4 regions of the Rhodococcus sp. FW305-130 genome follow, and region 1 is predicted to be linked to each of the others. Evidence: riboswitches for the same ligand, from Rfam matches in the RefSeq annotation. Region 1 holds a riboswitch; each other region holds the start of a gene.
The links. Region 1 has a riboswitch for cobalamin ahead of AC3WQS_RS13120 (ABC transporter substrate-binding protein). Riboswitches for the same ligand answer to the same signal wherever they lie in the genome.

Region 1 (5,736 bases):
CCGATACTCGATCGGCGACCGCACTCCCGGCATCGTCCACGACGCCGACGGTGCGTTGACGATCACGATCAGTCACGAGGAGCCGAAAGATGCCACGGCGAAGGCGAACTGGCTCCCCTGCCCGCGCGGAGACTTCCGACCGGTCCTGAGAATGTACGAACCTTCGCCCGCCGTACTCGATCAGTCCTACGTCGTCCCCGCTATCACTCGCTCGCGAGAATGACGGCTCACGTCTGACGGCCTGCCCCAGGCCAGGCCGTCAGACGGACACAGAATCAGGCGTGAGTGCCGCCGTCCACACGGATCTCCGTGCCGGTGATGAAGGCACCATCGTCGGATGCCAGCATCGCGATAACTCCCGCAACACTTTCCGGCCCGGCCATGGGAGCACCACCGGACTCCAGATCAGTGCTCAGAATTGGCGACAGCTTGCCGAAGAGCGACCAGTCGGTGTCTTCCGGCAGGTACGACGCCGTGGTGTCGGTGATCCCGCTCTTCACACTGCCCGGAGCTACCGCGACGGCGCGCAGACCCTGCTTGCCGTATTCGAGAGCCAGTGCGTGAGTGAAGGACTGGATTCCTCCCTTACTCGCCGCATATGCGGCCATGTACGGGTGCGCGAAGGCTGCGGAGGTGGAGCTGAAATTCACCACCACTGCGTTGCCGGTGGCCAGGAGAGCTGGCAGTGCCTGACGAGTGACGAGGAAGGTGCCGGTCAAGTTCACGGAGATCACCTGATTCCACAAGTCCAGTGAGGTCTCGTGGGTGTGCCCGCCTCGCAATATCCCGGCGGCGTTGACCAGTACGTCCAATCCCCCGAGAGCCGAAATTGCCTGACCCACAACCGTGATGACGGAATTCTCGTCACCGATATCGACGACGACGGTGTCGAGACGACCCTCCGTCGAGGCATGTTCAGCCGACCTCCGGGTGTCTGCCAGACCCTTCTCGGAGATGTCGGCAGCGACCACGCGGCCACCTTCGGCGAGCAACCGCAGCGCGGTGGCCTGCCCGATTCCCGATCCTGCGCCGGTGACGAGAATACGACGACCTTCGAAACGATTCATTGCTGTGTACCTTTCACGAAAACGAGTTGGCTGGTAATCCAGGCTCGGCGGCGCCGACACTCACAACTCACCCGCGAGAAACTTCAGGTACGGGAAATACGCAGCACTGCAACAGGTGTGGCACTGCGAAATCTCAGCGAGGTAATGCTCGCCGAAGTGGCGAATGTCAGACGGATCCGGCCGGTGCGGCCAAGGCTCTTTCGATCCAGACAAGACCAGAGGGGCGGCGGTCGATCGCCTTACGCCCCCGGCGGAATGTCGCTACGCCGAATCGGGCCGTGCGCAGTGCACGGCCGGAATCGAGAGTACAGCGACGTATGGACATCACAGGCACCGTAGCAGCGCGAGTACAAGTCGCTCAAACGCGTTGTTCGCGACGCAGGTTTGATTCGGGTAATCAGATGTCACTTCTGGACAACTGTGCCGACTTAGGCAGCACTAACCTGATGGCATCTCGAAAACCCGATCCAGGAGCACAGTCGATGACACATGCAGACGCCACGAGCACAACAACTCCCCGGGCGAGCGTCCTACGAACCGCTGACCACAATCGCGGACTCAACGACGTTCTCGCCGTCGTCGAAGCAATGGAGCGACCGAGCGACCACCTGCTGCGGATCACGGCTCGTTTGACGGAGTCGACCGACGATCCGACCTGGTCACGCCCGAACGTCACCGTACGAATGAATCTCGGGCCCAATTTCGACGACGCTTCGCGCGTGTACACGGTGCGTTCCTACGATTCCGCCACCGGATCGATCGTCATCGACGTGGTCCTGCACGGACAGACCAGCCCGATGATGAGGTGGGCAGCGGCGTTGACCATCGGTGACACCTTCGGTCTCACCGGTCCGCGACCACACTTCTTGGTCCCCGACGTTCCAGGTCGACGGATCGCACTTTTTCTGGACGGCACCGCAATACCTGCGCTGTACTCGATCATCGAGCAGCTACCTACCGACGTGGTCGGAATCGGCTGGGTCACAACAGATGACGAGGTCGCTTTCGCCGAACTGCCCGCCCTCCCCGGCCTGGAGCTTCACCGCGTGAGCGCAGATCTCGCCGAGCCCGACGGCCCACTGGCGGCACGAGCACGCGAGCTCGCCGATCCCGCGAGCTACGTCGTGTGGGGAGCCGGTGAACGCAACGAGATGCGCGCAATCCGTAAGCACTTTCGGTCGACCGTCGGACTCGACAAAGACGACGTCGCGATATTCGGTTACTGGAAGCGCGGCATCAGCAACACCGAAATCGACCTCCGTCGGCGCGAGAACTACGAGCGAATCCTCGCCGGCGGTGGAACCCTGACCGACATCGACGACCTGGCCATCGAGATCTGATCGCGTACACCGGCCGACCTGACCGGCCGTGCACTGCGGTGATAAGTTCCTCTGTGCCAGCGGACCTCCACACAGGGGGTCAGGGAATCCGGTGTGAATCCGGAACTGACGCGCAGCGGTGAGGGTGACCGCCCGGGCTTACGCCACTGGATGAAAATCTGGGAAGGCGCTCGGGTGGGGCGATCTCGAGTCCGAATACCGGCTGGCAGCAGGGGTCAACAGGCGCCTGTTCACACGGTGACGGGCTCCGCGAACGAGCCCCTGCGAGAACGAGATTCCATGCGTCTGTCCAGACTTCGCCTACCCGCCGCTGCCGTCGCGGCCTTGTTGAGCGCGTCGTTGGTTGCCTGCTCCTCCGACGACAGTGCTGCCCGACAATCCAACTCTTCCGAACAATCGCGCGTGACAGTCCAGAACTGTGGCCGAGACGTCACGGTGGAGCGACCGATCGAACGGGCGATCGCGGTAAATCAGCCTGCGGCCGAAATGCTGTTCGCACTGGGAGTGCAGGACCGGATGGCCGGCTACGCCATGAGCGACGACGACGTACTCCCCGAATTACGTGAGGCACGCGGTCAGGTTCAAGCTTTCGACACCGAGTTCCCGTCCTTCGAGAGTGTCCTCGAACGCGAACCGGACATGGTCTACACGACCTTCAATTACACGTTCACCTCGGAAGGCATCGCCGACCGGACCAAGTTCACCGACCTCGGGGTCGCGACGTACCAGTCGCCCAGCGAGTGCACCGGTCAGGATGCCGAGCAGAGCAAGGCCCTCACACTCGACGACTTGTACGCCGAAATCGGCGACGTGGCAACACTGTTCGACGTCAAGGACAAAGGTGTCGAGCTGACCGAGAGTTTGAAGGATCGCGCGGCCACCGCCACGGCGTCGCTGGGAGCCGAAAACGTGACGCTGGCGTGGTGGTACGCAGCCACGAAGACTCCGTACTTCGCCGGGTGCTGCGGTGCACCGGGAATCATGACCGACGCGGTGGGCGCGAAGAACGCCTTCGACGACAACAAACAGTACTGGCCCGAAATCGGTTGGGAGAGTGTGCTCGATCGTGACCCGACCGTGCTGGTGCTCGCAGATCTCGACCGCGGCGGAGACGGCGACAGTGCCGCAGACAAGATCGCGTTCCTCGAATCGGACCCGGTCGCCAGCAAGCTCACCGCAGTGAAGAACAAGCGTTACATCATCCTCGAGGGAACGACGATGGATCCCTCGATCCGCAATGTCGGTGGCATCGAACAGCTCTCCGACGGGCTGCGCCAGTTGGGTGTGGTCTAGATGTCCGCGGAGATCAGTGAACTGGTGCGTCAGTGGGACGACCAGCAGGCGGCATACATCGCCGACCGCGAAAAGCGATTCGACGCGATTCTCGACGTTCTCGAATTGCAGTACGCGCACACCCCGTTCACGGTTGTCGACCTGGCCTGCGGACCGGGCTCACTGAGCGCCCGGATCCTCGAGAAGTTCAAGCACGCGAGCGTTGTGGGGATCGATTACGACCCGATGCTGCTGGAAGTCGCCCGTCAGTCGTCGACTCGTTTCGGAGACCGACTGCAGCTGGTCGACGCAGACCTGCTGAGCACCGATTGGCCGACTTCGGTGACTGCACCGGTGCAGGCGATAGTGTCGACAACTGCGCTGCACTGGTTACAACCGCAACAGCTCGTCGAGGTGTACCGGCAGTGCCGCGAACTGCTGAGTCCTGACGGAGTCCTGCTCAACGGTGATCACTTTCGCTTCGACAGCCGCTTCCCTGTCATCGGTCGATGGGCGAAGGCTCACGACGAGCAGACGCAACGCTCCGCCTTTGCTGCCGGTGCTCCCGAGTGGGACAGCTGGTGGGAGGAGTTGCGGGCAACTCCCGGCATCGGACCAATGACCGACGAGCGAGAGCGCAGATTCGCCGGACGCGACGCTACCGCGCCCACTGCCGTCGACTTCCAGTTGGCGGCGCTCGCGCAAGCAGGTTTTCGAGAGTCGGGAACGGTCTGGCAACTGTTCGACGACTACGTGGTCTACGGCGTGAGATGACGACAAGAGTTCGCCTGCGTGACAACCCGACGACCGTCACCCTGCTGTGGGTGATCGGTGTTGTCACGCTGGCCGGGTCGGCCGCCGTGGCGATCACGTTGGGGCCGGCCGGTCTGTCGGTCGGTGAGGTGGCCTCGATCGTCATCGGCCATCTCGGCGGTACCGCGGCGGACGTCACCCCTATCCGCGACGGCATCGTGTGGGATCTCCGTCTGCCACGTACTCTGCTCGCCGCGCTCTGCGGTGCGGGCCTCGGGCTGTGCGGGGCGATCATGCAGTCTCTGCTTCGCAATCCACTGGCTGATCCTTTTGTCCTCGGTATCTCGTCCGGCGCCTCGACCGGTGCCGTACTGATCGTGATCCTCGGAGTCGGGTCGGGGGTGATCGGCTTGTCGAGCGGCGCCTTCATCGGCGCGGTGATCTCCTTCGCCCTTGTGTTGCTGCTCGCCCATGCGGCCGGCGGCACGCCGGATCGGGTGATCCTGGCCGGAGTCGCCGCGACCCAACTGTTCTCGGCGCTCACCTCGTTCATCGTGATCACCTCGGCCGATCCCGAGCAGACTCGCGGCGTGATGTTCTGGCTCCTGGGCTCACTCGGCGGCGCCGACTGGCTCGACGTCGCGCTCTGCGCTGCGGTGGTCGCCGTCGGCCTCGTGGTCTGTCTGACTCACTCCCGCGCACTCGACGCCTTTGCCTTCGGCGAGGACGCGGCGTCGTCGCTGGGGGTGAACGTGTGGCGAGTGCGCGTGACCCTGTTGTTGGCAACAGCTTTGATGACGGCGGTGATCGTGAGCGTCGCAGGCGCCATTGGCTTTGTGGGCCTCGTCCTCCCGCATGCGGCACGGGCTCTCGTCGGTCCGAGCCATCGGCGACTGCTGCCCGCGTCCGCACTGATCGGCTCGATCTTCCTGGTCTGGGTCGACGCTGTGGCACGTACAGCCATTGCGCCGCAGGAACTCCCGGCCGGTGTGGTAACCGCGTTGGTCGGCGTGCCTGCGTTTGCCGTCATCCTCTGGAGACGAAAGGCCAGGCCATGACACTCGAAGCGGCCGGTGTCAGCTGGCGGGTCGGCGGGGCGCTCATAGTCGACGCCCTCGACGTGTCCCCCACCGTCGGAAGTACGGTGGGGCTTCTCGGCCCCAACGGTTCGGGAAAATCGACACTGCTGAAACTGCTTGCCGGGCAGAACCGTCCGACAATCGGGGAGGTGACTCTGGACCGAACTCCGTTGCCTGATTGGAAACGCCGAGATGTCGCGCGTCGGATTGCCACCGTCGATCAGC
Region 2 (5,736 bases), 110 kb from region 1:
GCAGGTTCGGAATGGAACAGTTCCTGGATGCCGTGGGTGATCGACACACCTGCACCGAGCGCGAAGAGTCCGAGGGCGGCGAACATCGACCAGATGTAGGCCTCCCGGCCGTACCCGAGTGGCTGGTCTCGGTCGGGAACCCTTTTCGAGCGGCGGTTCGCGATCAGCAGCAGCACTTCGTTGCCGGTATCGGCCCAGGAGTGGGTGGCCTCGGCGACCATCGATGCAGATCCGGTGACGATGGCGGCCGCCGTCTTGGCCCCGGCGATCAGCGCGTTAGCCGCAAACGCCAGTACGACTGTCGTGGTGCTCTCGTCGCCGTTTCCCGTCGGCTCGGCCTTGGGTTCGATGCTCACGAACTTCAGGCTAGGCGGGTGGCGACGGTTTCGTGCGGTGACGCTCGGCGACGGAGCGCAGCAGTGTGTCGACGGCGTCGTGGAACTGCGTCAGGCCCGGCTCTTCGACGGGAAAGTGCCCGCACCCGTCCAGCATCACGAATTCGGTGTGTGCGTTGATGCGGCGGAGGAACTGCAGGCTCAGTTCGGGTGGCGTCCATCGGTCGTCGGCCGGGTGGGTGAGCAGAACGGGCGTCGTCCGAAATGCTTCGGGTGCGGTGTGCTCGAACGAGAAGTAGCTGCTGAGGAATCCGAGTGGCACCCGAACACCGCCACCGCGCGGATCGGTTGCGCACAGCGTCGCGAGTTCACGGTTGCTGCTCATGTTCGCGACGTCGGCGACCCAACGGATGGGCACGCGGATACGGCCCACCAGTCGTTCGGTGCGGCGCATCAGGGGAGCGCCGTAGACACCCATCGGGCCGAACCGCGCCGCGGCAGCTCTGGCCGACGGATGCGAGGGATCGAGCAGACAGGTGGCGACGACGGCGTCGGCCAGACCGGTCCGCGCGGCTACCTCGTAGGCCAGCAGACCGCCGATGCTGGCGCCCAACAACACCAGCGGCCGATCGTCGGCTGCCTTCTCGGCCCGGACGAGATCGCAGAGGAGATCGACCCACTGCTCGTACCGGACGCCGGCGGGATCGGCTACGACGGTGTCGCCGTACAGCGGAAGATCGGGGAAGAGGACTTCGGCTCCGAGTTTCACGCCGATCCCGGCGAACGGCCACAATGCGCCCGAGTAGCCGCCGGCGCCGTGGATGCCGAGAACACGAACCGGCGCGTCTGGAACCACTGCCCGTGCGACGTGGACGGTGTTGCCGTTCCACTCCCACCACGTCGGGGTCGGCGCCGGCATGTGGTCGGTGTACCGGTCGGGCATAAACTTCGAGTAATCGGCGCTGGTCACCTACACAATTCTCGGTACCGGCGTCGCGGCTGACAACTCGCATCGGAGGACCGTGTCGACTCGGCGGAAAAGGCCCTCCCAGCAGCGCTCGAGGGCTACCTACGACGCGATCCTGGAGGCAGCTACTCGCGTTTTCGCGTCGGAGGGCATGGCAGCGACCACCAACCGGATCGCTGACGAGGCAGGGGTGTCGGTGGGCTCGCTCTACCAGTATTTCGGCGACAAGTACGAGATCCTCGCGGAGTTGGCGAACCGTCACGTGAGTGCTGCGCGGGAGAGTTTTGCGCTCTGCCTTGCCGACATCGTCGAGCGTGAACTCACCCCGGACGAGGCCGTCCGGATGTTGGTGGAGTGCGCGGTCGAAGTGAACAGTAAGCCGCGAGAGTTCTTTCACCTGCTCTACGATCAGGTTCCGCGTACGCGTGAGCTCATCGCGCAGGTCGAAGGAATGAATCGGCAACTGGTACTGGGTTTTTCGGAGTACTTGCAGAGCCGCGGTTTCAGTGCGGACGATGCGTTGTTGACGTCGCGGTTGACTGTGACTGCCGTGGACAGCCAGGTGCATCGGGTTGTGCTGGAATCGGATTCACCCGAAGAACTTCGAGTGCGAACGGAAGCCGTCGTGCGGCAGGCGAGATCGATGATCGCGTCGGAATCCTGATCCGGTGTGCGGAATGGTGACCACAGTCCGTTATGGTTCTGACGTCATCATCGAGGTAATGGGAAGTCGGTGCAATTCCGGCGCGGTCCCGCCACTGTGAGGTCGTCCCTGCGTCGACCGTAGCCAGATACCACCCTCGTTGACGTTGTGTCATGCCACGAGGATGGATCGGTCACACCATGAATGCTGTTGGCGGAGCTCTGTCTCCACCTACCCACCTGCCTTCGCCGAAGGCTGGTGCGCCTCGAGGACGGCTCAGTCCGGGTATCGTGCTGCCCGCTCTGCTGGTCGTCACCGTGCTCTCTGCTGTGTGCGCGTTGGCATTCGGATCCGAGATGCTCCCCGTGTCCACTGTGGTGGACGTGGTGCACTCGCGCTTCGGGGGCCCACCCGTCACGCGTTCCGAACTTGCGATCGTGTGGGGGATCAGAGCACCTCGGGTACTGCTCGGTCTGGCCGTCGGCGCTGGTCTTGCCGTCGCCGGCGCGGTGGTGCAAACCCTCGTCCGTAACGCTCTCGCCGATCCCCACCTGCTGGGAGTGTCGTCCGGCGCGAGTGTCGGTGCCACCGCCGTCATCACCACCGGACTGTTCGCCGGCGCGGGAGTGTGGGCGCTCAGTTTCGGCGCGATGATCGGGGCGTTGGGAGCTGCGATTCTCGTCTTCACCATCGCGACGCTGCAAGGCGGTATCACTCCACTGCGATTGGTTCTGACCGGCACCGTCACCGCATCCGCCCTGTCGGCGATCGCGAGTTTTCTGGTGCTGCGTACCAATGATTCCCAGGCCGCGCAGTCCGTATTGTTCTGGCTCCTGGGAAGTTTGGCCGGGGCATCCTGGGACAAGTTGTGGGCGCCGGTCGTCGTAGTGTTCCTGCTGACGGCAGCGGTGTTCGCCCTGCACGGTTGGCTGGATGCGCTGGCGGCCGGACCGGACGTCGCGGCTTCGCTCGGTATTCCCATCCGAACCCTGCGAAACGTGCTGTTCGGCGTGCTGGCAGCGTTGGTCGGCACGATGGTTGCGGTGTCCGGCGCGATTGCCTTCGTAGGCTTGGTCATACCGCACGTCACACGCATGCTTGTCGGAGCCAGACATCGAGTGGTGTTGCCGGCGGCAGCGCTGATCGGCGCGTCGTTCCTGGTGTGGGTCGACGTCGTGGCGCGGACCTCGTTGCGGCCGACCGAGATCCCGCTGAGCGTGGTGACCGGGGTGATCGGTGCCCCGCTGTTTCTCCTGCTTCTCGGCCGTCGGCGCTACCGATTCGGTGGCAGTTCGTGAGCGCCCGCGCCCTGGCGGTGACCGCGTCCGGAGTCGTCGTCCGCATCGACCGCCGAACCGTCGTCAAGGGCGTCGACATCGCGGCGGACGCCGGTGCAGTAGTAGGCGTCGTCGGTCCGAACGGATCGGGCAAGTCGACTTTGTTGCGTGCGCTTGCCGGTCTCGGACCGATCGCTGACGGTGACGTCCGCGTCGGCGGCGAGTCCGTGCACGCGATGTCCGCGCGTTCGCGGGCCAAAGCCATTTCTTTTGTGGCGCAGGAAGAGCAGAGTCCCGCCGATTTGTTGGTTCACGAGTACGTGACTCTGGGGCGCACGCCACATACAAAGCCCTGGAGTGTCGGCGGAAAGCACGAGAATGCCGTCGTTGATCGTGCTCTGGGCGAGGTCGGAATGATCGAGCACAGGCTCTCTTCGATGGACACGCTTTCCGGCGGCGAGCGTCGGCGGGTATTTCTCGCCCGAGGTCTCGCGCAGGACGCCGGCGTGCTCATCCTCGACGAGCCGACCAATCATTTCGACATCCGGCATCAACTCGAACTGCTCGATCTGGTCCGGTCGTTGGACCGGACGGTGATCATGGCACTGCACGACCTCGATTTGGCTGCGGCAGTGTGCGATCGGGTGCTCGTGCTCGCGGATGGAGTGGCCAGGGCGTTCGGACATCCATCCGACGTACTCACCACCTCGGTGGTGGCAACTGTCTTCGGCGTCGAGACTTTCGAGCTCGTGAACCCCGCGACAGGCCGTTCACACCTCGTATTCGAATCACGAAATTCTCAACTACAACAATCATTTTCGGAGAGTGCACTTTGATACATGTCAAGACCCGAGCGTCGTTCGGTGCGGTTGTAGCCGCGACAGCGTTGTTGACAGTTGCCGGCTGCTCGGCAACCGCGCCCGTCGACGAAGCCGCAGACAAGACTTCGGTGACATTGGAGAACTGCGGGACCGAAAGCACTTTCCAGCTTCCGATCGAGAACGTCGTTGCGACAAGCAATGCGGCCAATATCGGCACCATTCTCCGAGTCGGCGGTTTGGATCGTCTCGCGGCCGTCGTGTTGAACACGAACAACGACGCGGTCATGGAGTCGATGTTCGGCCCTGGAATTGCGGACGTCCCACACCTGGACGGAACGATCACGCTGGAGACGATTCTGGGTAAGCAGGCGGACCTGGTGGTCGGCTCCTACAGTGGCTTGTTCAAGGGAGCCTCCGGTGTGACGCCGGAATCGCTGCAGAGCAACAACATCGATGCATATGTGATCTCCGATAGTTGTCGGCAGAGTGCCGCAGCGGATTCCGCGCTCGGCACGATGGGTCCGTGGGATGCCCTTCGTGCGGACGTGACCAATTACGGCAAGCTGTTCGGAACCGAGGACACCGCCGCCGAGGCACTGACCGAATTGGATTCACGTTTGGCACGTCTGGAGTCCGCGCCAGATGCCGCTGACAAGCCGAAGGTTTTGATCTACGACAGCGGTGAAGAAGATCTGTACACCAGCGGAGGCAACGGAGCCCCCAACGGAATCATCGACGTCGCCGGGGGAACCAACGTGTTCGCCGACGTCGACAACACCTGGTTCAAAGCGAGCTGGGAGACCGTCGCGAAGTCAGAACCCGACGTCATCGTGATCATGGATTACAAGAAGAGCGCTGACGAAGTACAGGGCAAGATCGACGCGATCAAGAGCCGAGAAGGCCTACGCGATCTCGACGCCGTCAAGCAGAACCGCTTCGTCGTACTCCCGCTCGCGATGTTCACCAGCGGATTCCCCAACGTCTACGGCGCGGAAGAGCTGCGCGCGAAGATCGAAGAGTTCGGACTTGCTCCGTCGAGCGGGATCGACTGGACAACCGCGCCGTCGGCATGAGTGTCGACAGTGGTTCGCATCGGGTGATCGTCGTACTGCGGCCGACCGTCAGCGGCCTCGACGAGTCGGCCGCGCGACGGATGTTCGACGCTGTTCGGGCCGGCACCGACGCCGACGTTCGTATTGCGTACCTTGATGTCGCGTCGCCGAGCCTTCACGAGGAACTCGATCGAGCGCATACCGATGACGTGGGCAAGGTCGTGTTGATTCCAGTTGCGGTGCCGAGGGATCGGTACCTGCTCACGTGGACCAGCAAGGCGGTTGCGAACTGGCGCGAAACCCGGATCGGTGCCGAACTGGAAGTGTCGCTCCACGAATCGGAAACGCTCGAAGGTGCCGTGGCCGCGCAGGTGATCGATGAACTCGGCGCGGCCGGAAAGCCGATCACTGCCAGTCCGGCGTCGTATCGCAGTCCGGCTTGGTCGGTGATCGAGCAGCACGATACACATCTGTTGGTGTGCAAGGGGCCCCGCTGCATGGCGTACGGAGCAGGGCCTCTCCACCGGGCCATGAGTGCGGCGGCCAAAGGCACTTCGGCAAAGGTGACGGGAACCGGTTGTCTGAGCCCGTGCAACCTGGGCCCGTTGGTGATCGCGAACCCCGGTGGCACCTGGTTCGGT
Region 3 (5,736 bases), 540 kb from region 1:
GGCCGAGCAGAAGGAGATCGAGGATCGCGAACTCGGTTACACCACACAGCCTTACGTCGTGATCGTCGGCGGCGGACAGGGAGGCATCGCCCTCGGTGCCCGGATGCGCCAACTCGGAGTTCCGGCCATCGTGATCGACAGCCACGAGCGGCCGGGCGACCAGTGGCGTGGACGCTACAAGTCCCTGTGCCTGCACGATCCGGTTTGGTACGACCACCTGCCATACATGCCGTTCCCCGACAACTGGCCGGTGTTCGCGCCCAAGGACAAGATCGGCGACTGGCTCGAGATGTACACCAAGGTCATGGAGGTTCCGTACTGGAGTTCCACGACCTGCACCTCTGCGTCGTTCGACGAGAAGACCCAGGAATGGACCGTCGAGGTCAACCGCAACGGCGAGAAGCTGACGTTGCGTCCCAAGCAGTTGGTGATGGCGACGGGTATGTCCGGCAAGGCCAACGTTCCGACGTTCCCCGGGCAGGACAAGTTCCTCGGCGATCAGCACCACTCGAGCAAGCACCCCGGCCCGGATCAGTACGTGGGCAAGAAGGTCGTCGTGATCGGGGCCAATAACTCCTCGCACGACATCTGCGGCGCACTGTGGGAGAACGGCATCGACGTCACGATGGTGCAGCGCAGCTCGACGCACATCGTGAAGTCGGATTCGCTGATGGATTTGGGCTTGGGCGATCTGTACTCGGAGCGAGCACTGGCCGCGGGCATGACGACACACAAGGCGGACCTCACGTTCGGTTCGCTGCCGTACCGGATCATGCACGAGTTCCAGATCCCGGTGTACGACGCAATCCGTGAGCGCGACAAGGATTTCTACGATCGCCTCGAGAAGGCGGGCTTCGAGCACGACTGGGGTGACGACGGTTCAGGTCTGTTCATGAAGTACCTACGACGCGGCTCGGGTTACTACATCGACGTCGGCGCGGCCGAACTGGTCGCGAACGGGGACATCAAGCTCGCGCACGGCAACATTCGTGAGCTGACCGAGAACAGCGTGATCCTCGAAGACGGTACGGAATTGCCTGCCGACGTGGTGGTCTACGCGACCGGCTACGGCTCGATGAACGGCTGGGTGGCGGATCTGATCGGCCAGGACACCGCCGACAAGGTCGGCAAGGTGTGGGGCCTGGGCTCGAATACCACCAAGGATCCGGGACCGTGGGAAGGCGAGCAGCGCAACATGTGGAAGCCGACGCAGCAGGAAGCGCTGTGGTTCCACGGAGGCAATCTGCACCAGTCGCGCCACTACTCGCTGTACTTGGCGTTGCAGTTGAAGGCGCGCTACGAGGGCATCCCGACGCCGGTGTACGGACTGCAGGAAGTGCATCATCTGAGCTGAAATAGAACTGCTGTGCGCCTTTATTAACCGCCCGCGGTTAATAAAGGCGCACAGCAGGATCAGCGAAGGGCGTACTTCTTTGCTACTTCGGTGTTCTTGGTCGCGCGCTCGGTGAGGAAGGCGAATGCCAACCCGAGTACGAGCCAGAGCGTCGCCTGCGTAGCGAGCGAGGAAAGTCGGAACTCCCACAGCAGAGTTGCCGGGAAGTCCTCGCCCACCTCGTTGATGCCGGGAAGCGAGACGTAACCGATCGTGGCGATCACCAGGAACGCAGCCACCGGAGCAGCGATGCGCACGCTGAGGAACTCGTGCCCGGAAACTGCCTTTGCCGCCGCTGCTGCCGCGGTGACGGACAGTAGCCCGAGAATCACGGCGGCCAGCCACAGCAGTGTGCGCTGGTTGATGGTGTCGGGATCTCCGACGGCCGGCGGATTGGCCGGGTACTTGAAGAAGGGCACGGCCTCGATGGCCAGCCAACCACCGACGGCGATGGTGATCGCCAACAACGGCCCGGACATTCCGGTGAGTCGTCGAGCGTAATTGGCAACGACCGAGAAGATCGCCCCGAGTGCCAGTCCGGCCAGCGCTGTGGCCAGGAACAGCCCGGCGCGCTGCCCGTCGCGGCTCACCAGTGGTTCTTCTTCGTCACCGTGCGAATGCCCAGCGGCTTCGCCGGCAACCTCACCGGTGGCGCTGTTGGCTTCTTCGATCGCAATGGCGGCATTGACGTGCGGTTCACCCAGCACGAATGCAACTCCGCCGGCAAGGATGCCTGCGATCAAACCAGCCAACAAACCACGAATGAGAAGCTTCGTGAAATTGTCGACTAGTGGCACGGCAGGCCCATCAAGTGTCGACCGTCGTGCATCAATTCATGCATGTACATGCCGGTGCGAGAGATAGCGCCCTGGTCGAATCCGACCAGGTAGAGAGCGAGCATCGCGAACAGAACTACTGCAGCGGCGAGGAAAGCAAGACGAGTCGAATCGATCGACGTATCGGGAGAATAGGCGAGAGCCATCGAAGCCTCCTGGGATTTTCGCGTCCCCTAGGTCCATGCGATGGCCGAAGTGTCTGGCTGTCGAAATAGTCGTGCCGAAAAAGGCACTTCACCTCGAATTACAGTGGCGCGACCGCTCCGGGCTTTCACCGGATTCCTGTCGGACCATCGCGTTTACATGCGAACTTTTGCACTACTGCCCGCACCGTGTCAACGCGTAAGCCGAGATGACCGTCGATTGTGCCCGCCAAGGCGGGCACAATCGTTCTAGATCAGCTCTTTGCGGCGACGTCCAGAACAACTTCGAACTCGAGCAACGACGCACCCGAAGCGACGGGCTTCGCACGCTCGCCGGAATGGGCTTCGCGGGCAGGGCCGTCACGCCAATCGGCGAACGCCTGCTCGGACTCCCACTGCGTCACCACGAAGTAGCGGCTCTCACCTGCGGTGGGGCGGAGGAGTTGGAATCCGAGAAAGCCCGGGGAGTTCTCGACTGCATGAGCGCGTGCTGCGAAGCGCTTCTCCAGTTCGGGGCCGGCGCCCTCGGGGACCTCGATTGCATTGATCTTCACGACTGCCATGCAAGCGACATTACCCGCGCACCTTCACCGCGTACCGTGACACTCGTGTTGCATGACGAAGGTGGAACAGGACAACCGATTCTGTTGTTGCACGGCCTCATGGGCAGCTCGAGGACGTGGCGACGCCAGGTGCCCTGGATCCGCGAGTTCGGCCACGTCTACACGTTCGACGCCGCCGGTCACGGCCGGCCCGCGCCGTCAGAGCTGACCACCGAGGCATTCGTCGACGACCTGGCATCTGCCGTTGCGTCCATCGAGGAGCCGATGATCGTGATCGGCCATTCGATGGGGGCTCTGCACGCGTGGTGCTTCGCCGCATCGCATCCCGAAAAGGTTTGTGCACTGGTCCTCGAAGACATGGCTCCGGATTTTCGCGGACGCACCGCCGCGGATTGGGCTCAGATGATCTCGGCGTGGCCGCAGCCGTTTGCTTCCGAGGACGCGATGAAGGAATTCTTCGGGCCCGTCGCCGGCCAGTACTTTCTCGACTCTTTCGACCGCCGCGACGACGGGTGGTACCTGCACGGCGAGGTGTCGACCTTCCGCGACATCTCGGAGGAGTGGGGCACGAGGCATTTCTGGGATCAGTGGAAGGCGATCGACGTGCCGACCTTGCTGATCGAGGGAGAGTTCACCATCACCCCCGAGGGACAGATGCGAGAGATGGCCGAGAGGCCGGGAACTCGGTACGTACGTATTGCCGACGCAGGCCACCTGGTTCACGACGATCAACCGCAGCGCTATCGCGAAGTGGTGACGGAATTCCTTCAGACGGTGAGCTGACTGCGGATCGACGCGCCCACCTGCTCCAGTTCGACGGCTCGCCTGGCCAGGAGTCCGGCAGCGAACTTCGCCTTGTCGCCGCGATGGCGGGGGACGACGTGGAGGTGCGAGTGGAACACGGTTTGGCCCGCGGCACGCCCGTCGTTGACGAGAAAGTTGACTCCGTCAGCGGCGATGTCGCAGCGGCGTAGAGCTCCGGCGATGAGCGTGCCGACGCGGAACATCTCTGCGCCCTCGTGGCTTTCGAGAGCATCGAGGTTTTCTGCATGACGCTTGGGGACCACCAGGGTGTGTCCGCGACTCACCGGTCGGGCGTCGAGAAATGCAAGAGTCGTCTCGCTCTCGTGGACGAGAATCGCCGGCTCGGTCAGCGCGACGATCTTGCAGAAGACACAGGTATCGGTGCTCATGCCTACAGAATGTAGTCCGAATCAGATCCGACACGGGACTACAGCAGGCGCAGCTGACGTGCCTTCGTGATCGCTTCGTTTCGATTGTGTACGTCGAGCTTCTTGTAGAGAGTGCGCAGTTGAGTCTTGACGGTGTTGACGGACACGTAGAGTTTGTCGGCCATCGCGGCCGATCCCATGCCGAGCGCCAGGAGTGAGAGGACCTTCTGTTCGCGTTCGGTCAGCTCCACGATACGTACGGATCCCGGAAATGATTCCGCAGGAGCACTTTTCGAGAACTCGGCGAGTGCACGCGATTTTGTTACTGCCATCGATTCGAGTTTCTCGACGTCCGCCGATCCAATGGTCGCGAACGGACGCAGAAGTCCGGTTTGGTCCGCGATACTGCACGCTCTGGACCACTCTTGAGAGGCGAGGCGTGGCTCACCCAACTCGGAGTGTGCAACCGCTTGCACCAGAAGCGATTCCATCTGTGCCCGCGGATAGGATTCGCCAGACCAGTCGAACTGATGACACAGCGCCACAGCGGCCTCGTTCTGGCCGATTCGCTGACGTAAACGCGCCACCGACGCGAGCGTCCACGGGTTGGCTGCAGGATCGGCAATTTCCTTGGCCAGAGCCGTCGCCTTGTTTCCCTCGCCGAGTGCGAGCAGGAGATCGATTTCTGCGGATTGCAGCAGAGGAAGCGCGAAAGACGTGGCCGTGTACTGCTTGGAATGCACTCCAATCGCGTTGTGGAGCAAGGACAGAGCGGAAGATGCACTGCTCTGAGTCAGGGCGAATTGGCTGTGCGCATAGACGACGAACGCCCATAGCTCCTCGGTGTCGGACGGAACGCCGAGTTCGGTCAGTGCGATACGTGCGTCACCGAAGTCGAGTGTGTCGAGAGCGGCGAGAGCCCGTGCCGTCAAGCCGGCGATCTTGACTACAGGTTCGAGCCAACCCCCGGGGTCAGGATGCTTCTGTTCGAGTTCGAACCAGTGTCTGGCCTGCCGCGGCTCACCTGCCAAGGCCCAATTCAGGGCGGCACTACCCGCAGAGTTGCGAGCGATGAAGTCGACTCCGTGAGACAGGGCGCCGTGGTATGCCATTCGAGCCTTGATCGTGGATTCGGTGAACCTGCCGCTCAATTGAAAATTGATCGCCCATTGAAGTCGCATCAGGGGGAGTTGTGCGCTGACCGCTTCCGGATTGTTTTCCAGCGCACTGCGGCTGAGGTGAGACAGCCGCCTGGTGGTCTCTGCCGAGAGCCCGTATTCACCGGCCATCCTGAGCATGATCGATTGAACGCAGGCGATGCTCAAGGCGTCCTTCGCGCTGGGTTGGGCGCCGAGTTCCCACAGTTCGGCCGGCGATTCGGGTAGCAAGTCGATTGCCGTGGATCGCTTGCTCGGATGCATCGTGAACAAGGCGCGCCCGGCCTCAACGGCAGAGTGCTTGTCGGCAGCTTCCGCCGGAATCCGTTGGAGGGCGGCGCGAACCGAGTCCAGGTTATGCACGATCATCGTCACCCAATGTTGTTCGACGATGTCTACTGCCAGGGTCCAGTTCTGTGCCTCGACCGCGTAGTCCAGCGCCGACGCGTGATGACCGTTGTCGAGTCGATTG
Region 4 (5,736 bases), on a different contig from region 1:
TTCGTACATCCAGTCCGCGACCACGTTGGTGGTGGCGTCGTATCCGAAGAGGTAGTCGACCGTGGCTGCCATCTCGAAGGCACCCTTGTACCCATGACGGCGCATCGCGTCGAGCCAGCGGGGATTGACCACGCGCGCCCGGAAGACACGTGCGGTCTCTTCCGAAAGTGTGCGTGTGCGAACCGATTCCGGCCTAGTGCTGTCGCCGATATATGCCTCGGGCGACTTTCCGGTCAGCGCGCGCACGGTGGCAACCATGCCGCCGTGGTACTGGAAGTAGTCGTCCGAATCGGCGATGTCGTGCTCACGTGTGTCGGTGTTCTTGGCTGCCACGTTGATTCGACGGTATGCACTGCGCATGTCGTCGGCTGCCGGGATTCCGTCGAGCCCACGGCCGTACGCGAAGCCGCCCCAGTTGGTGTACACCTCGGCGAGGTCGTCGTCACCGCGCCAGGTCTTGGAGTCGATGAGTTGCAGCAGTCCGGCGCCGTAGGTTCCGGGCTTCGAACCGAAGATACGGGTGGTCGCACGCCTGGCGTCGCCGTGCTCGGCAAGGTCGGCCTGTGCGTGGGCGCGCACGTAGTTCTGCTCGTCCGTCTCGTCCAGTGCCGCGACCAGCTGAACGGCGTCGTCGAGCAGTGCGAGCACGTGTGGGAACGCATCACGGAAGAATCCGGAGATGCGGACGGTGACGTCGATGCGCGGGCGGCCGAGTTCTTCGAGATCGATCACTTCGAGGTTGACGACGCGTCGGCTTGCTTCGTCCCAGACGGGGCGAACACCGAGGAGCGCGAACACTTCGGCGATGTCGTCGCCGGAGGTACGCATGGCGGCGGTTCCCCACACCGACAGACCCACCGAGCGCGGGTATTCGCCGTGATCGGCGAGATAGCGAGCGGCGAGCGACTCGGCCATCGCCTGACCGGTCTCCCACGCCAGGCGTGAAGGAACTGCCTTGGGGTCGACGGAGTAGAAGTTACGACCAGTGGGAAGAACGTTGATCAGGCCGCGCAGCGGCGAACCGCTCGGGCCCGCGGCGATGAATCCGCCGTCGAGCGCGTGCAGGACCTGCTTGATCTCATTGTCGGTCTGCCGCAGACGCGGAACCACTTCGGTGGCCGCGAACTGCAGGATCTTCACGACGGTCTCGTCGTCGCTGAGTTGTTCTGCCGCAGCGGGGTTCCAATCGGCGTCGTACATGCCGCGAACCAGTGCGTGCGCCTTTTCCTCGACGTCGTCGACACGGCTGCGCGACTCGTCGCCGTCTTCGCTGAGCCCGAGTGCTTCACGCAAACCGGGGACGCTCTGTTCGCCGCCCCACATCTGACGGGCTCGCAGCATGGCGAGGACCAGTTCGATTTCGGCGTCGCCCTGGGGGGCACGGCCGAGAATGTGCAGACCGTCGCGGATCTGGACGTCCTTGATCTCGCACAGCCAACCGTCGACGTGCAGGAGCATGTCGTCGAACACGTCTTCTTCAGGCCGCTCGGCGAGGCCGAGGTCGTGGTCCATCTTGGCGGCACGCATCAGTGTCCAGATCTGCTGGCGAATAGCCGGGAGCTTGGACGGATCGAGTGCGGAAATGTTGGAGTGCTCGTCGAGCAGTTGCTCGAGGCGGGAGATGTCGCCGTAGCTTTCGGCACGGGCCATCGGCGGGATCAGGTGATCGACGAGCGTCGCGTGAGCACGACGCTTGGCCTGTGTTCCCTCGCCCGGATCGTTGACCAGGAACGGGTAGATCAGCGGCAGGTCGCCGAGCGCTGCGTCGGTGCCGCAGTTGCTGGACATGCCGAGCGTCTTGCCCGGCAACCATTCGAGGTTGCCGTGCTTGCCGAGGTGCACAACGGCGTCGGCGCCGAATCCGCCGTTGTCCGGGGTGGCAGCGATCCAGCGGTAGGCCGCGAGGTAGTGGTGGCTCGGCGGCAGATCCGGGTCGTGGTAGATCGCGACAGGCTTTTCACCGAATCCCCGCGGCGGCTGAACCATGAGGACGATGTTGTTGAATCGCAGTGCCGCGATGACGATTTCGCCGTCCGGATCCTGCGAGCGATCGACGTACAGCTCGCCGGGCGCTGTGCCCCAGTGTTCCTCGACTCCGCTGCGCAACTCTTCGGGCAGGGTGGCGAACCAGTCGCGGTACTTCGCTGCCGAGATGCGGATCGGATTGCCCTCTAGCTGCTCGGCGGTAAGCCAGTCGGGATCCTGTCCGCCGGCCGCAATCAGGGCGTGGATCAGCGCATCGCCGTCCTTGGCCGCCAGGCCGGGAACTGCGTCAGGACCGTCGACCGGACCGAGGTCGTAACCGGCAGAACGCATTTCGGTGAGCAGATCGATTGCGCTCGCCGGAGTGTCGAGGCCGACGGCGTTGCCGATACGGGCGTGCTTGGTCGGGTACGCCGAGAGCATCAGAGCAACGCGACGCTGGGTGGTCGGAATGTGACGAAGCTTGCCGTGACGGACGGCGATACCGGCGACACGGGCAGCGCGCTCGACATCGGGGACGTACGTGGACAGCCCGTCGGAGTCGATTTCCTTGAAGGAGAAAGGGACGGTGATGATGCGACCGTCGAACTCCGGCACCGCGACCTGCGTCGCGACGTCGAGAGGCGACAGTCCGTCGTCGTTCTCGTCCCAGGTGGCGCGGCTACTGGTCAGGCACAGCCCCTGCAGGATCGGGACGTCGAGTGCAGCGAGTGCGGCGACGTCCCAGGCTTCGTCGTCCCCACCAGCGGACGCGGTGGCGGGCTTGGTGCCGCCGGCAGCAAGAACTGTCACGACCATGGCGTCGGCGCGGCGGAGCGTGCTCAGAAGTTCGGCTTCTGCGGTTCGCAGAGATGCGCAGTAGATCGGGAGCGCGGTGCCACCGGCCTCGGCGACCGCGTCGCACAACGCCTGGATATACCGGGTGTTTCCGGCCAAATGCTGGGCGCGGTAGTACAGAACTGCGATGACCGGACCGCTCGCCGAGTCGAGATCGGGCGAGAAATCAGCGATGCCCCAGGAAGGCAGGTGAGCCGGCGGCTCGAAACCGTGGCCGGTGAGCAGGACGGTGTCGGAGAGGAAGTGGTGCAGCTGTGCCAGATTCTGTGTGCCACCCTCAGCCAGGTAGTTGTGCGCCTCGGCAGCAACACCGGCGGAGACCGTCGAGCACTCCATGAGGTCGGCATCCGGCGCGTGCTCGCCGCCGAGAACGACTACGGGGAGTCCGGAGGCGAGGACCATCTCCAAGCCGTCTTCCCAGCTGCGACGGCTGCCAAGGATACGAACGATCACGAGGTCGACGCCGTCGAGCAAGGGCGGCAAGTCCTCCGAGACCAGCAAGCGTGAGGGGTTGGCCCAGCGATAGGAGACGCCGTCGCCGGCTTCCTGGCTGGCGCGGGCGCTCAGCAGATCGGTATCGGACGTGGAGAGCAGAAGAATCACGGGTGAAGCCTTCCTGGGGTTTCGCGCCCCGTGGCACAGATCTGTCATCGACGGCGGTTGAGGGTCTGACTCGTGTTTCCGAGCGGAAACACGTCCCGCTCGAGCAACACTCACAGTGGCGCGACCGCACCGGACTTTCACCGGTTTCCTCAACTGCCGTCACTGGTGGTGGTGATGCTACCGGTCCGCAGAAGGCACTCATGACAGGTCGTACCCTGGAGCCATGCCCACGGACCGTTCACAGCCAGACGCGTGCCCGGGTGCACTGCAAGTTCACCACGCCGCCGACGGCGCACTGGCACGCGTGCGCCTACCCGGCGGACTCCTCACCCCGGTCCAATTGCAGACGCTCGCCGACGCAGCGCGCGATCTCGGCAACGGGCAGATGGAACTCACCTCGAGGGGCAACGTCCAACTGCGCTCGGTCTCGGACCCCGAAGCCTTCGCAGCGCGAATCGCGTCGGCCGGTCTGCTGCCGTCCGCGACGCACGAGCGAGTGCGCAACATCCTCGCGTCCCCACTGTCCGGCCGTATCGGGGGCGTCGCCGACATTCGTGAACTGGTCCACCGTCTCGATTCGGCGATCCAAGCGGATCACGCATTGGCGGATCTGCCAGGGCGAACCCTGTTCACCCTCGACGACGGGCGCGGAGACATCACCGGGCTACGGGGCGATTTCGGACTCCATGCGCGCAGCGCCACCGAGCATTCACTGGTGCTCGCCGGTCACCACACCACTCATCTCGTCCAGGCGGACGACGCCGTCGAATTGCTCCTCGAGGCGGCTCGATCATTCCTCGACGTCCGCGACAAGCACTGGCGCCTGGCCGAGGTTCCGGACGGTATCGAACGCACCCTCGAGCAGCTGGGTCTGAGCGCCGAGTCCACCGGTGCGGCGGACCTCACGCCGGATGCACGGCCCACCATCGGCTGGCTCGAGCAGCGCGACGGGACCGTAGCCCTGGGCGGAGGCTTGCGATTCGGGCTGCTGGACGCTCGGCTGGCCGAGTTCCTGGCCGCCGTCGACAAGCCCGTTGTCGTGACGCCGTGGCGATCGGTGCACATCTTCGACCTCGACGAATGGGCTGCCGAGCAGGTAGTCCGGGTGTTGGCGCCGATGGGGTTGATCTTCGACGAGAACTCACCGTGGCTCGACGTCACCGCCTGCACCGGAAGCCCGGGATGCGAGAAGTCGCTCGCCGATGTGCGCACCGACGCAATCACCGCCGTCGAGCAGGCAGAACTGCCCGTCGTCGGGCGCCAGCACTGGGCCGGGTGCGACCGCAGCTGCGGACGTCCCCGCGGGGACGTAGCGGATGTGATTGCGACGGGTGACGGTTACCGGGTGAATCCGGCCGATCGGTGATGCCTCTATCGTGTGGCACATGATCGAGTACATCCGTGACGGCGCGGAAATCTATCGCCAGTCCTTTGCCACCATTCGGGCCGAAGCCGACCTGTGCCGTTTCCCGGCGGATGTCTCGCAAGCTGTAGTGCGCATGATTCATGCAAGTGGCCAGGTCGATCTCGTCGACGACGTCGCCTTCACACCCGGTGTCGTCTCGGCTGCGCGCGCAGCTCTGCGCGACGGCGCGCCGATCTTCTGCGACGCCCAGATGGTGGCTGCCGGCATCACGCGCAAGCGTCTGCCCGCCGGCAACGACGTCATCTGCACCCTCGGCGATCCGCGGGTTCCCGTGCTGGCGTCGACCATCGACAACACTCGTTCGGCGGCTGCTCTCGAACTGTGGGGAGCCAAGCTCGAGGGCGCTGTTGTCGCGATCGGAAACGCACCCACCGCACTGTTCCATCTCCTGAACCTCATCGAAGCCGGCGCACCCCGTCCGGCCGCCATCGTCGGAGGTCCGGTCGGCTTCATCGGCGCTGCCGAGTCGAAGGAAGCCCTCATCGAACACGCCAGCGGGATCGATCATCTCGTTCTCCGCGGCCGACGCGGCGGCAGCGCGATCACCGCGGCCGTCGTCAACGCGATTGCGAGCGAAGTCGAATGAGTGCAGGCAAGCTCTGGGGTGTCGGTATCGGCCCCGGCGATCCCGAATTGGTGACCGTCAAGGCCGCCCGCGTCATCGGCGAGGCCGATGTGGTTGCGTTCCACTCCGCGAGGCACGGCAAGAGCATCTCCCGCGGAGTTGCAGCGCCGTACATGCGCGAAGGACAGATCGAAGAACACCTCGTCTACCCCGTGACCACCGAGACCGTTGATCATCCCGGCGGATACCAGGGCGCGATGGACGAATTCTACGAAGCGGCTGCCGAACGGCTGGCAGTTCACCTCGCGGCCGGTCGAACCGT

Region 2: it holds a riboswitch for cobalamin, as region 1 does, so the genes downstream of both, AC3WQS_RS12605 (FecCD family ABC transporter permease) here and AC3WQS_RS13120 (ABC transporter substrate-binding protein) in region 1, are expected to answer to the same signal.
Region 3: it holds a riboswitch for cobalamin, as region 1 does, so the genes downstream of both, AC3WQS_RS10685 (CbtB domain-containing protein) here and AC3WQS_RS13120 (ABC transporter substrate-binding protein) in region 1, are expected to answer to the same signal.
Region 4: it holds a riboswitch for cobalamin, as region 1 does, so the genes downstream of both, cobN (cobaltochelatase subunit CobN) here and AC3WQS_RS13120 (ABC transporter substrate-binding protein) in region 1, are expected to answer to the same signal.

The regions. Positions count from the first base shown of each region.
Region 1 covers NZ_JBYTAP010000003.1:676,742-682,477, reverse strand. Annotated here, with positions in the region: gene AC3WQS_RS13135 (DUF1254 domain-containing protein) at 1-223, shown strand, start outside; gene AC3WQS_RS13130 (SDR family NAD(P)-dependent oxidoreductase) at 276-1,067, opposite strand; gene AC3WQS_RS13125 (siderophore-interacting protein) at 1,550-2,407, shown strand; cobalamin riboswitch at 2,448-2,628, shown strand; gene AC3WQS_RS13120 (ABC transporter substrate-binding protein) at 2,687-3,700, shown strand; gene AC3WQS_RS13115 (class I SAM-dependent methyltransferase) at 3,701-4,453, shown strand; gene AC3WQS_RS13110 (FecCD family ABC transporter permease) at 4,450-5,490, shown strand; gene AC3WQS_RS13105 (ABC transporter ATP-binding protein) at 5,487-5,736, shown strand, end outside.
Region 2 covers NZ_JBYTAP010000003.1:567,939-573,674, forward strand. Annotated here, with positions in the region: gene AC3WQS_RS12590 (cation diffusion facilitator family transporter) at 1-356, opposite strand, end outside; gene AC3WQS_RS12595 (alpha/beta hydrolase) at 367-1,305, opposite strand; gene AC3WQS_RS12600 (TetR/AcrR family transcriptional regulator) at 1,454-1,966, shown strand; cobalamin riboswitch at 1,983-2,118, shown strand; gene AC3WQS_RS12605 (FecCD family ABC transporter permease) at 2,236-3,243, shown strand; gene AC3WQS_RS12610 (ABC transporter ATP-binding protein) at 3,240-4,058, shown strand; gene AC3WQS_RS12615 (ABC transporter substrate-binding protein) at 4,055-5,116, shown strand; gene AC3WQS_RS12620 ((2Fe-2S) ferredoxin domain-containing protein) at 5,113-5,736, shown strand, end outside.
Region 3 covers NZ_JBYTAP010000003.1:140,706-146,441, forward strand. Annotated here, with positions in the region: gene AC3WQS_RS10675 (flavin-containing monooxygenase) at 1-1,354, shown strand, start outside; gene AC3WQS_RS10680 (CbtA family protein) at 1,414-2,190, opposite strand; gene AC3WQS_RS10685 (CbtB domain-containing protein) at 2,181-2,375, opposite strand; cobalamin riboswitch at 2,401-2,539, opposite strand; gene mhuD (mycobilin-forming heme oxygenase MhuD) at 2,627-2,935, opposite strand; gene AC3WQS_RS10695 (alpha/beta fold hydrolase) at 2,981-3,718, shown strand; gene AC3WQS_RS10700 (HIT family protein) at 3,703-4,128, opposite strand; gene AC3WQS_RS10705 (helix-turn-helix transcriptional regulator) at 4,167-5,736, opposite strand, start outside.
Region 4 covers NZ_JBYTAP010000006.1:378,046-383,781, forward strand. Annotated here, with positions in the region: gene cobN (cobaltochelatase subunit CobN) at 1-3,423, opposite strand, end outside; cobalamin riboswitch at 3,463-3,595, opposite strand; gene cobG (precorrin-3B synthase) at 3,647-4,789, shown strand; gene AC3WQS_RS20790 (precorrin-8X methylmutase) at 4,809-5,435, shown strand; gene cobJ (precorrin-3B C(17)-methyltransferase) at 5,432-5,736, shown strand, end outside.